DNA from 4 places in the Klebsiella quasivariicola genome. Region 1 is predicted to be linked to each of the others. Evidence: predicted binding sites of a transcription regulator. Region 1 holds the regulator's gene; each other region holds the start of a gene.
The links. The regulator CRP, encoded in region 1, controls carbon source genes, mostly activating them, when cyclic AMP is high. The targets are predictions, from matches to a motif close to ATGTGANNNNNNTCACAT.
Positions count from the first base shown of each region.

Region 2: a site for CRP is predicted at 1,898-1,915, ahead of B8P98_RS10350 (arabinose ABC transporter substrate-binding protein). Genes of this name have one in related genera too.
Region 3: a site for CRP is predicted at 1,188-1,205, ahead of uxuA (mannonate dehydratase). Genes of this name have one in related genera too.
Region 4: a site for CRP is predicted at 1,299-1,316, ahead of idnO (gluconate 5-dehydrogenase). Genes of this name have one in related genera too.

Region 1 covers NZ_CP022823.1:406,477-409,629, reverse strand. The annotation lists gene B8P98_RS01945 (phosphoribulokinase) at 1-561, shown strand, start outside; gene B8P98_RS01940 (OsmC family protein) at 617-1,021, opposite strand; gene crp (cAMP-activated global transcriptional regulator CRP) at 1,328-1,960, shown strand; gene B8P98_RS01925 (YccS/YhfK family putative transporter) at 2,012-3,153, shown strand, end outside.
Region 2 covers NZ_CP022823.1:2,066,166-2,069,318, reverse strand. The annotation lists gene araG (L-arabinose ABC transporter ATP-binding protein AraG) at 1-712, opposite strand, end outside; gene B8P98_RS10350 (arabinose ABC transporter substrate-binding protein) at 776-1,756, opposite strand; gene B8P98_RS10345 (non-heme ferritin-like protein) at 2,641-3,150, shown strand.
Region 3 covers NZ_CP022823.1:517,715-520,867, forward strand. The annotation lists gene B8P98_RS02590 (MFS transporter) at 1-9, opposite strand, end outside; gene B8P98_RS02595 (Zn-dependent oxidoreductase) at 95-1,111, opposite strand; gene uxuA (mannonate dehydratase) at 1,409-2,473, shown strand; gene arcB (aerobic respiration two-component sensor histidine kinase ArcB) at 2,623-3,153, shown strand, end outside.
Region 4 covers NZ_CP022823.1:4,676,720-4,679,872, forward strand. The annotation lists gene B8P98_RS23570 (LacI family DNA-binding transcriptional regulator) at 154-1,146, opposite strand; gene idnO (gluconate 5-dehydrogenase) at 1,383-2,147, shown strand; gene B8P98_RS23580 (gluconokinase) at 2,163-2,693, shown strand; gene B8P98_RS23585 (YhcH/YjgK/YiaL family protein) at 2,690-3,153, shown strand, end outside.

The sequences.
Region 1 (3,153 bases):
GCCGTACCGTGGAATCAGGTGCCGGGGACCTTCACTCCCTGGCAGCCGCTGCCAGAGCCGACGGATGTGCTGTTCTATGAGGGGCTGCACGGCGGGGTTGTCACACCGCAACATGATGTGGCCAGCCAGGTCGACCTGCTGGTCGGCGTGGTGCCTATCGTTAACCTCGAGTGGATCCAAAAGCTAATTCGCGACACCAGCGAGCGCGGCCACTCCCGCGAGGCGGTGATGGACTCGGTCGTCCGCTCGATGGAAGACTACATCAACTTCATTACGCCGCAATTTTCCCGTACCCATATCAACTTTCAGCGCGTGCCGACGGTGGATACCTCCAACCCGTTTGCCGCCAAAGCGATCCCCTCGCTGGACGAGAGCTTTGTGGTGATCCATTTCCGCAATCTGCAGAATATCGACTTCCCGTGGCTGCTGGCGATGCTGCAGGGGTCGTTTATCTCGCACATGAACACCCTGGTGGTGCCGGGCGGTAAAATGGGGCTGGCGATGGAGCTTATCATGACGCCGCTGGTCGAGCGCCTGATGGAAGGTCGTAAGATCGGCTAACCGAAAAAACCCCGGTCAGGCCGGGGTTGAGATTTGATACAACAGCAGGCAAAGACTATGCCTCGATCACTTCATAGGAGTGGGTGATCTTCACCGCTTTTTCCAGCATCAGCGCCACCGAGCAGTATTTCTCTGCCGACAGATCCACTGCCCGGGAGACGGCGGCATCTTTCAGCGCCTTACCGGTCACGATAAAGTGCAGATTAATATGCGTGAACAGACGCGGCGCCTCTTCGCGGCGCTCAGAGGTCAGCTTCACTTCGCAGTTGGTCACGTCGTGGCGACCTTTTTGCAATATGGAGACCACATCGATCGCGCTGCAACCGCCCGCCGCCATTAGCACCATCTCCATCGGGCTGGGAGCCTTATCCCCGGAGTTGCCATCCATCAGAATCTGGTGTCCCGATGCGGACTCCCCGATAAAGGTTAACCCTTCTACCCATTTCACACGCGCTTGCATAAAATTTAACTCCAGTATCGCAATATTCCTGTCAGATTACGCGCACATAACAATTCTCGCAACGGAAGGCGACCTGCGTCATGCTGAAGCGAGACACCAGGAGACATGCGGCGAAAGCTATGCTAAAACAGTCTGGATGCTACAGTATTACATTGATGTACTGCATGTATGCAGAGGAGTTCACATTACGGGCTGTCGAAAAATCATCAGCCAGCTTCCCAGGTATAGGGAAACAATACGATTGCATGCCCGGACGCCGTGTAGTGTCGGCGCCCGGAGATAGCTTATAACAGAGGATAACCGCGCATGGTGCTTGGCAAACCGCAAACAGACCCTACCCTTGAATGGTTCTTGTCTCATTGCCACATTCATAAGTACCCATCAAAAAGCACGCTGATCCACCAGGGTGAGAAAGCAGAAACGCTGTACTACATCGTTAAAGGCTCCGTGGCTGTACTCATCAAGGATGAAGAAGGTAAAGAGATGATCCTCTCCTACCTCAACCAGGGCGATTTCATCGGTGAATTAGGCCTGTTTGAAGAGGGTCAGGAGCGTAGCGCCTGGGTACGGGCGAAAACCGCATGTGAAGTGGCCGAAATCTCTTATAAGAAATTCCGTCAGCTGATCCAGGTTAACCCGGACATTCTGATGCGTCTCTCTTCGCAAATGGCTCGCCGTCTGCAGGTCACGTCTGAGAAAGTGGGCAACCTCGCCTTCCTCGACGTGACGGGCCGTATCGCCCAGACGCTGCTGAACCTGGCGAAGCAACCGGATGCCATGACCCACCCGGACGGTATGCAAATTAAAATTACCCGTCAGGAAATTGGTCAGATCGTCGGCTGCTCTCGTGAAACGGTTGGCCGTATTTTGAAAATGCTGGAAGATCAGAACCTGATTTCCGCCCACGGTAAAACCATCGTCGTCTACGGCACCCGTTAAGTTGCTAAGCGGCGTATTGCTCCTGCAGTACGCCGTTTTTGTTTTTCCCTCATGTGGCGCAGGCTGATTTACCACCCGGAAGTCAACTATGCACTGCGGCAAACGCTGGTGCTGTGTCTGCCTGTGGCCATCGGTCTTCTGCTCGGCCATCTCCAGCAGGGACTGCTGTTTTCCTTAGTCCCCGCCTGCTGCAATATTGCCGGTCTTGATACCCCGCATAAGCGCTTTTTCAAACGCCTGATTATCGGCGGCTGCCTGTTTGCCGGATGCAGCCTGGTGGTACAGTTGCTGCTCGCCCAGGCGATTCCCCTGCCGCTTATCCTTAGCGGTCTGGCGCTTTTGCTTGGCGTCACTGCGGAAATCAGTTCGCTGCATGCGCGTCTGCTGCCCGCATCGCTGATCGCCGCCATCTTTACCCTGAGCCTGGCGGGCAATATGCCCATCTGGGAGCCGCTGCTAATCTACGCCTTCGGTACGCTGTGGTACGGCGTGTTTAACTGGTTCTGGTTTTGGCTGTGGCGCGAACAGCCGCTGCGGGAGTCGCTCAGCCTGCTTTACCGGGAGCTGGCCGACTATTGTGAAGCCAAATACAGTCTGTTGACCCAGCATACCGATCCGACGACCTCCCTGCCGCCGCTGCTCACCCGTCAGCAGAAGGTGGTCGATTTGATCACCCAGTGCTATCAGCAGATGCATATGTTGGCCGCCAACCAGCGTAACGACCACAAGCGCCTGCTGCGGGCGTTCCAGATGGGGCTGGATCTGCAGGAGCATATTTCGGTTAGCCTGCATCAGCCGGAAGAGGTGCAAAAGCTGGTGGAACGCAGCCATGCCGAAGCGGTGATCCGCTGGAATGCGCAAACCGTCGCCGCCCGCCTGCGGGTGCTGGCGGATGACATGCTCTATCATCGCTTCCCGCAGCGCTTTCAAATGGATAAACAGATCGAGGCTCTGGAAAAGATCGCCAGGCAACATCCGGATAACCCGGTCGGCCACTTCTGCGCCTGGCACTTCAGCCGCATCGCCCGGGTGCTGCATACCCAGCGCCCCCTGTATGCCCGGGATCTGATGGCCGACAAAGAGCGTCGTTTACCGCTGTTTCCCGCGCTAAAGAACTATCTGTCGCTGAAATCACCCGCACTGCGCAATGCCGCCCGCATCAGCGTGATGCTGAGCATCGCCAGCCTGATGGG
Region 2 (3,153 bases), 1.7 Mb from region 1:
GGACCAGCGCGTCGTGGCTGACGCTCGCCATATCGTCAAAGGTGCAGACATAGCGGCCATCCTTAAAGACGGTGATGGCATCGCTGAGCGCAAAAATTTCTTCCATCCGGTGTGAAACATAAATGATGACCCGGCCCTCTTCCCGCAGCTCGCGGATAACGCGAAACAGGTTGTCGATCTCCCGGGCGGAGAGCGAACTGGTCGGTTCATCGAAAGCAATGATCTTGGCGTTACGCGCCAGCGCTTTGGCAATCTCCACCATCTGCCACTGGCCAATAGAGAGATACTTCAGCGGCGTTTCGGGGTCGATATCCAGCCCCAGATGTTCCAGCTGCAGACGAGCCTCATAGTTGAGCAGCGAGCGATTGACGATGCCGCCTCTGTGCGGCAGTTGGCCAAGATAGATATTTTCGGCGACGGTCATCTCCGGGATCAGATGCAGCTCCTGGTAGATAATCGCCACGCCGGCGTTCAGCGCCTCCATGGTATTGGAGAACGCCATCTGCTGGCCGCCGATCTGCAAATGGCCTGCGGTCGGGATGTAGTTGCCACTGAGAATTTTCAGCAGCGTCGATTTGCCTGCGCCATTTTCACCCATCAGGGCGTGGACCTGTCCGGGATAACAGTCAAAACTGATATCGGACAACGCCTTCACGCCGGGGAATGTCATGGTGATGCCGCGAAATGAGAGATAAGGGGTAGACTGTTGCATAACGACTCCACTCTTCTGCACTCAGCCCCCACCGCTACGGCAGGGGCCAGTTCAACCGGGCTGTTACAACCCTTTTTTCGCCAGCTCTTCTTTGAAGTTATCGCGGGTGATCAGTACCACGTCGGTCACCGCTGTGAACTTCGGCGGTTCAACGCCCTTGGTGACCCAGTTGTAAAGCATTTCGCTGGTTTTATAGCCATGAATATCCGGACTTGGCAGCAGGGAGCCATAGAAGCCGGTCGGTTGCGCTTTCGACAGTTCGTTCACGGCATCTACGCCGTTGATGCCGATACCAATGACATCCGGCGCTTTAAACCCCTGGCCTTCGGTGGCACGCACGCCGCCGAGGACGGTGTTGTCGTTCATCCCGACGATCAGCCAGTGCTTAACCTGCGGATGCTGAACCAGCATCGAGTTACCGGCGTCGAACGCCCCGGGGATATCGTTAGATTTGGTTGGTACGCGGTAGATTTGCGCTTCCGGGAAGCCAGCCGCCTTGAGGGCATCAATAGAACCGGTGGTGCGACGGCGGGCGGTGTCCAGCTCATCAGCGGTGATGGCCATCACGGCGGTGTCTTTGACATCCCAGCCGCGTTTTTGCATCTCTTTATACAGTTCCTGCCCCTGGCGGGCGCCGATTTCGCTGGCCGCCATCATCACCAGCGGCACACTCTCCATCGGTTTGCCTTTGGCGTTGACGAACTGATCATCGACGGTAATGACCTTCATATCATAGCCACGCGCTTTAGCGACAATCGCCGAGCCGAGCTTCGGATCGGGGGTACAGATAACAAAGCCCTTCGCGCCGCTGGCCGCCAGGCTGTCAATCGCGTTGAGGGTTTTCTCCCCATCCGGGACCGCAATTTTAATAACGTCAAAGCCTAAATCTTTTCCTGCTTTATCAGCAAATTTCCACTCAGTCTGGAACCATGGCTCTTCTGGTTGTTTCACCAGAAAACCCAGTTTAAGATTTTCCGCCATAGCTGATTGTGACATAACCGCAGCGAGACCAATGGCCGCCAGCGCTTTAGTAAATTTGTGCATGGTAAACTCCAGCTTTAATTCGCTTTCATGTAGGGAAAAATCGGAATTAACAATTTTATCGGCATCAAAACAAGGCATTAGAAAAATCGCATTCCCTACTGCCGTTGTTAGAGTAGTAATACCCGGAAATTAATTCTCCATACGAGAGCATCATCACATCGCGGAATTACAGTAATTGCGTACATACATTTAGCAAAAAATGACATAAAAAAAGACATAATTGTCATACAATTTAACCTGGATATAGCAGGATTATCTATACCATCAGCAGACTTATCCTTGCGATGTCAGAGAGGTTTTAACAGGGAGTTAAATCGCTGTTATAACGATGAGGATAATGCGTTTGAAAGGGCCGTTTCCCGCCTGCCGGGCATCATGATCAACGGTCTGATGCCGGAATCGTACTGAGGCCCGTTTAATATCGCGAAAAAACGGATCTTTAACGTAATTTATTCCGAATAAAAGGCTATCCCTCTTATAAAAAAGCCTGCAACAAAAAATAAAAATAATCATCATCAACCTGAAACATTGCTTATGAAATAACTTATTTCTTTTTCTTCTACGATTAATTTCGTAGTCAAATAGCGATAACTTATAACCTAATCAGCACTACACGCCCCAGTCGGCGCCGCACAGCTCAAGCTCGCTGTCATTTATGAATAATGGTGTAACAAAACGTAAATTACCCATATTGAGAGTTTTCTTAATTCATTTCAGCGAGTATTCTTAACTGGTCGGTAAGCGGAAATATTACCCGACACATATGGAATGTGTAGAGTTTTATTATTCTGCAACAGTGCAGTGCGTCACCCTTTTACTTGGCTGTTTCCATCCACTGAGGTGATGCGCATCAGTAACCCTTCCCGGTTAATAAGGATATTTTTATGGCAGTTCCAGGAATGGCACAAAAGCTAAACACCCAAATGAATCTTGAGTTCCACGCCTCTAACGTTTATCTGAACTTAAGCGAGTGGTGCGCCCGGCATCGCTTCGACGGCGCCGCGACGTTTCTGCGCACCCGCGCGCAATGCAGCATTACGCTCACCATGCGCGTGTTTGACTATCTGAAAAAAGCCGGCAGCTGGCCTATCGTCAATCCCGACCACGCCTGTAATCCAGAGTGTAGCTCGCTGGAAGACCTGTTTACCCAGACCCTGCTCGATTACCGTCAGCGCAGCACTATGTTGAGCGGTCTCGCCCAGGAAGCCAAAGCGCAAAGCGATGACAGCACCTGGCGGTTTCTCACGCTGCTGGCGGAGGAGCAGCAGCAGGATGGCCTGCTATTGCAAAGCGTGCTTGAGGAAATTCGTAATGCCGATAAAGCCGGACTCGGGATGGAGCAGACCGATCGTCGTCTGATGGCGTTCGTCGGGGACGCACAGAAACCGCACTAAGCC
Region 3 (3,153 bases), 110 kb from region 1:
TTTTCCCATGATAACACCATGCTCAGTATATTATTTATTTCAGGCGCAACGGATAAAAAGGTATCCGTTGGCCGTTATTTAAAATGATGAGGGTTTAGCCTAGCTGCAGCAGCACCTTGCAACAGGTTTTACGATCGTTGGCAAATATCTCCATGGCCTCTTTCACCTGTTCCAGCGGCATACAATGGGTGATTAATGCATCAGGATGGATAAGCCCTTTCTCCATCCAGTCAATTACCAGCGGAAAGCGTCCGCTGTTCAGGCGGGAAGAGAAAATGGAAATTTCTTTACTGGTGATACTTTGCTGGGTGAGAGTAGAGGCTTCGCCGGAGAAGCCGAGTATACCGATGCGGGCGGCGGGGGAGGCGAGAAGAATGGCCTCCTGGAGGATCGCCGGGTGACAAGCGGCATCAATGACCAGCGTCGGAGCCAGCTGCCGCTGCGCCAGCTGTTCAGCGAGCGGCTGGTCGGTGTTATCGAGCGTCAGATCGGCGCCGTTTTCCCGAGCCATCTGCAGACGTTCGGCAATGCGATCCACGACGATGACCTGCTTAACGCCATACACCCCCTTCAGCGCCTGGATGATCGTCAGACCCATAGGGCCAGCGCCGTAAACCAGGGCAATATCCTGCGCCGTGGGTTGCAGCTGGGCGGTAATATTTGCCGCGATGGTAAAAGGCTCAACCATCGTTGCCTGACGATCGGTGATAGCCTCGGGGATGTGCCAGGCATTTTTCGCCGGCACGCAGGCGTAGTCGCTAAATCCTCCGTCGCGGTGAACCCCAATGACCTGGAGCTGGGTACAGACATTCGGCCTGCCTACCGAGCAAGGATAACAATGGCCGCAACTGACAACGGGGTCTACTGCGACACGCTCGCCGATACGCGTCGGGGAAACCTGCTCGCCCACGGCGTCGATAATGCCAAAGAATTCATGGCCGATGACGCGGGGATACTTCGCGAAAGGGTTGTGGCCGTGATAGATGTGTACATCGGAACCACAGATCCCGGCAAAAGCAATTTTCACCCGTACTTCATGGGCTGCCGGAACCGGAACCGGACGTGATTCAATGTTCAGTTGGCCTGGCTCTTTGACGACGACGCTTCTCATTTTGATTCCTTCCATTGTCTGTTTTCTGAACGAATTTCGCTGCTTTTATTACCATACAAGTATGCAATAGATCATAATCAGGCCTGGATCACATTTGAGAAAGCTCGTCCGAAAAAGCCATAGCATGATTAATCTATTGAAATAAATTGAAAAAAATTATGAATATGTCACGTATTGCCAGTTAGATAAGCCGGTCAGCAGGAATGTGATCGCTATCACGACAGTTAAGGCGCATTCGATTATGATTACTGGTATGGTAGTAGGGTATAAACGCAAATTTTAACGCAGGTGATAACGATGCAGATGACAATGCGCTGGTTTGGGCCAGAGGAAGATAAGGTTTCATTAGAACATATTCGCCAGGTGCCCGGTGTCGAGGGGGTGGTCGGTGCGCTCTATGACGTCGCTGTGGGTGAGGTATGGCCGGTGGATAAAATTGAACGTCTGGTCGGTCAGGCCCATGCCGCAGGCCTGAAAATGGAGGTGATAGAGAGCGTTAACATTCATGATGACATCAAAATCGGCCTTCCTTCCCGTGACCGCTATATTGCCAATTACCAGCAGACCATCCGCAATCTTGCCCGCTTTGGCGTCAAGGTCATCTGTTATAACTTCATGCCGGTTTTCGACTGGATGAAGACGGATATGAACTACGTTCTACCGGATGGCTCATTGACGATGGCTTTCGAGAAGAAAGATATCGATAAGCGGCTGGAAGACGTGGTGAAGGAGGTGCTGGAAAACTCAAACGGCTTCGCGTTGCCGGGCTGGGAGCCGGAAAGGCTGGCGGAGGTGCAGACCTTGTTTGCCAAATATAGCGCGGTAGATGACGAAAAGCTGCGGGAGAACCTGGTCTATTTTCTGCGGGCGGTGATCCCGGTTTGCGAAGAGGTCGGGGTGAAAATGGCGATCCACCCGGACGATCCGCCGTACTCGATTTTTGGCTTGCCGCGGGTGGTAAAAAACCGCGACGATCTGGACTGGCTCTGCCGGGCCGTCGATTCGCCCGCCAACGGCATTACGCTCTGCACCGGCTCGATCGCCGAAGATCCGGATAACGACGTGTACGCTATCCTGGCCGAATTTACCCGGCGCAAGCGAATTCATTTTGCCCACGTCCGTAATATTAAGCTGATACGGGATAAAGATTTTTACGAGTGCGCCCATCCGTCAGAATACGGTTCTCTGGATATGTATAAAGTGATGCAAGCGCTGTATGACAATGGGTTCGACGGCTATATTCGCCCGGATCATGGCCGTTTTATCTGGGGTGAGACCGGACGGCCGGGCTATGGCTTATACGATCGCGCCCTCGGCGTGACCTACCTGAAAGGACTCTGGGAGGCATTAAGCAAGCGTTAATCCCTCTCCTGATCCCCCTCTTTTTTTGCGGCTGGTTCGCCTCTGCGGCCAGCCGTCGCACCGTGTCCTTCCCGCATTTTTTGCACAACTTACAGCGCATTGCTCAGAATTGAGTATTATTGTGCGAAGTTGTCGTGAAGGAATCCCCTATGAAGCAAATTCGTATGCTGGCGCAGTATTATGTCGACCTGATGATGAAGCTGGGTCTGGTCCGCTTTTCGATGCTGTTGGCTCTTGCGCTGGTCGTGTTGGCTATCGTGGTGCAGATGGCGGTTACCATGGTTCTGCATGGCCAGGTGGAAAGCATCGACGTTATCCGCTCTATCTTCTTTGGCCTGCTGATTACCCCATGGGCGGTCTATTTTCTCTCGGTGGTGGTGGAACAGCTTGAAGAGTCCCGTCAGCGTCTCTCACGGCTGGTGGAGAAGCTGGAGGAGATGCGCGAGCGCGATCTGAAGCTGAACGTGCAGTTGAAAGACAATATCGCACAGTTAAATCAGGAGATTGGTGAACGTGAAAAGGCGGAAGCCGAGCGTGAGACCACCCTTGAGCAGTTGAAGATCGAGATGAAAGAACGTGAGGAGACGCAGATCCAGCTCGAGCAGCAGTCTTCCTTCCTGCGCTCTTTTCTCGATGCCTCTCCGGATCTGGTCTTCTATCGCAATGAGGATAAGGAGTTT
Region 4 (3,153 bases), 1.3 Mb from region 1:
CGGGGGATTTTGCGATCTGTATCACGCTGAATCGTGTTAAAAATGCATGTTACCGGACGCGTGATCGTGAAGACAAAACGGCGACCAGACAGGCGATGGACCGCGCGCGCATTAACCTTTCGCTAACACACGACAGGCGCTAGCTGGTGGCCGTTAAATCGTTTCGCCCATCGACAGGCGGTAGTGGAGATCCACCTTTTCAATAGTGGGCAGTCCTTTGATTTTCTTTATTAAAATCTCTGTCGCCACCTTACCCATCTCGAAGCGCGGCGTCAGGACGCTGGCCAGCCGGGGAGAGACGATCTGGCCGATCTCCAGGCCATGAAAGCCCGCGATAGCCAGCTCCTGGGGCACGCTGATACCGGATGCCAGGCACTCCTGTAACACGCCCACCGCCAGGTCGTCATTAGTGCACAGGATACCGTCCATATCGGCGTACATTTGCCGCGCCAGGGTCATCATGCCGGTGCCAATGGAAACCGACGAGACTTTATTCGGCGCAATGCGCCCCACCGCCAGCCCGGCATTCTCCATCGCCCGACAGTAGCCCAGATAACGCTGCTCGTCGCGGACGTCGGACATCGAGCCGAAGTAGATGATCCGTCGTTTACCGCTGGCCAGCAGCATGGTGGTCATATCGAAGCCGGCCTGGAAGTTATCGAATCCGACGTTAATGCGTCCTGGATTCTCCGCCAGCCCCATCACTTCGGCGATCGGGATCTTCGCGGCATTCAGATACTTGTCCGCCCGCAGGGAGTGCACCGACTCGGTCAGCAGCAGTCCTTTCACGTTAAACGCCAGCACGGCGGCAATCTGCTCCTCTTCACGCTGGCGATCGTAGTCGTAATTCACCACCAGCGTCTGGTAGCCATGCCCGGCGGCGACAGATTCGATGCCGGCCAGCAGATCGGCAAAAATTTGATTATGAAAGGAGGGAATGAGTACGCCAATCCGCGGCACGGCGACGCTGGTCATCGCCGGATTATCCGGGTCGGGCTGATAGCCGATCTCCGCTATCACGCTGGCAATGCGCTCCGCCGTCTCCGGTTTCACCTTTTCCGGGGTGCGCAAATAGCGGCTAACGGTCATCTTGGTTACGCCAGCCAGCTCGGCAATATCATGGAGAGTAATGCGTTGTGCTTTCATCTGTGTGTCCGCCAAATACCTGACTGCTTCAGGCCATTATGCCTGTCGGGGTGGCAAAAGAGAATGCCAGTCCGTAGCCGTTAACCCGTTGAGTCAGCGAGATTTACCGGCAGCGTCACGTTTAAGGTAACCCCTTTTTGTAACACGGTTTCGAGTGATCTTCATCACAGTTTCCCCCGGTAAAAATCCGTGAGATAGGGCACAGGTTTTCTTCAGCCGCTAATCAGGATATCGAGATGAACGATCTTTTCAGCTTACAAGGTAAACGCATTTTAATTACGGGCGCAGGACAGGGGATCGGTTTTGTCATGGCCCAGGGTCTGGCGCAATATGGCGCAGAAATCATTATTAATGACCTTTCTGCCCCGCGAGCGGACGATGCGGTGATGAAGCTCCGCGACGAAGGCGCCACCGCCCATGCTGCGGTATTTAACGTGACCGATGCCGAGGCCGTTGAAGAAGCCATTGCCAATATCGAAGCGCATCTTGGCCCGATTGACGTGTTATTCAATAACGCCGGGATCCAGCGCCGCCACCCGTTTACCGAATTCCCGGTGCAGGAATGGAATGACGTGATTTCAGTTAACCAGACGGCGGTATTTCTCGTCTCTCAGGCCGTCGCGAAGCGCATGGTTGACCGCCAGCAGGGAAAAATCATCAATATCTGCTCCATGCAGAGCGAGCTGGGGCGCGACACCATCACCCCCTACGCCGCCGCCAAAGGCGCGGTGAAGATGCTAACCCGCGGGATGTGCGTTGAGCTGGCGCGGCACAACATTCAGGTCAACGGCATTGCCCCGGGCTACTTTAATACGGCGATGACCCGGACGCTGGTTGAGGATAAGGCGTTTACCGACTGGTTATGCAAACGCACCCCTGCCGCCCGCTGGGGCGATCCGCAGGAGCTGGTCGGCGCTGCCGTCTTTTTATCGTCAAACGCGTCGAATTTCGTCAACGGCCATCTGCTGTTTGTTGATGGCGGCATGCTGGTCGCGGTCTGAGTGAGGGAGCGCATGATGGCAGGACAATGCATTATTTTGATGGGCGTCTCCGGGACCGGCAAATCCACCGTCGGTCAGGCATTGGCCCACGCGCTGGGGGCGAAATTTATCGACGGCGACGACCTTCATCCACGCAGCAATATCGTCAAAATGGCCACCAGCCAGCCGCTGAATGATGAGGATCGTCAACCGTGGCTGACGCGTATCGCCGACGTTATTTTCAGCCTTGAGCAGAAAAACGAGTCTGGTGTATTGGTCTGTTCCGCATTGAAAAAGCGCTATCGCGACCGCCTGCGTGAGGGGAACGCGAAGCTACGCTTCCTGTGGTTGACCGGGGATTATGACTGCATTTTGCAGCGTATGCGCCAGCGTAAAGGCCACTTTATGCCAGAGGCGCTACTGCGTAGCCAGTTCGCCGCCCTGGAGACGCCAGACGCCAGTGAAAGCGATGTTCTGGCCGTCGATATTACCCCCGACGTCGCCAGTATTGTCGCCCACTCATTAACGTTACTTCATCCGCAACAACCGCAGAGGATCCCGGCATGATTATCGATACCTTAACCGCCGCCGCCGAAAATGAGCTCTATCCGCCGGTGATTCGCCAGGCGCTGCAGGCCGTGTTACAGCAACAACCGCACGCGCTGCCGCCGGGGAAATATACCGTCGAGAGTGATAATGTGTTTTTTACCGTCGTCGAAGGCCATACCCGGCCGCTGGGCGAGCAACGTCCGGAATATCATCGTCAATATCTCGATATTCACATTGTGCTGAAAGGCGAAGAGATCATCGGTGCCGGGAATAAAGGGCTGCCGGTCGTTGAAGATGGCCCCTTCAACACGGCGCAGGATATCGGTTTCTGCCAGGCTATCGACAGCGAAACGCTGATTCATCTCCACCCGGAAGAGCTGGCGATCCTCTTCCCCGGTGAATTACACCGCCCGATGGCCTGCCTCGAACAAGGCGCAGCGTTGCGCAAAATCGTGGTCAAAATCGATCGCGCGCTGCT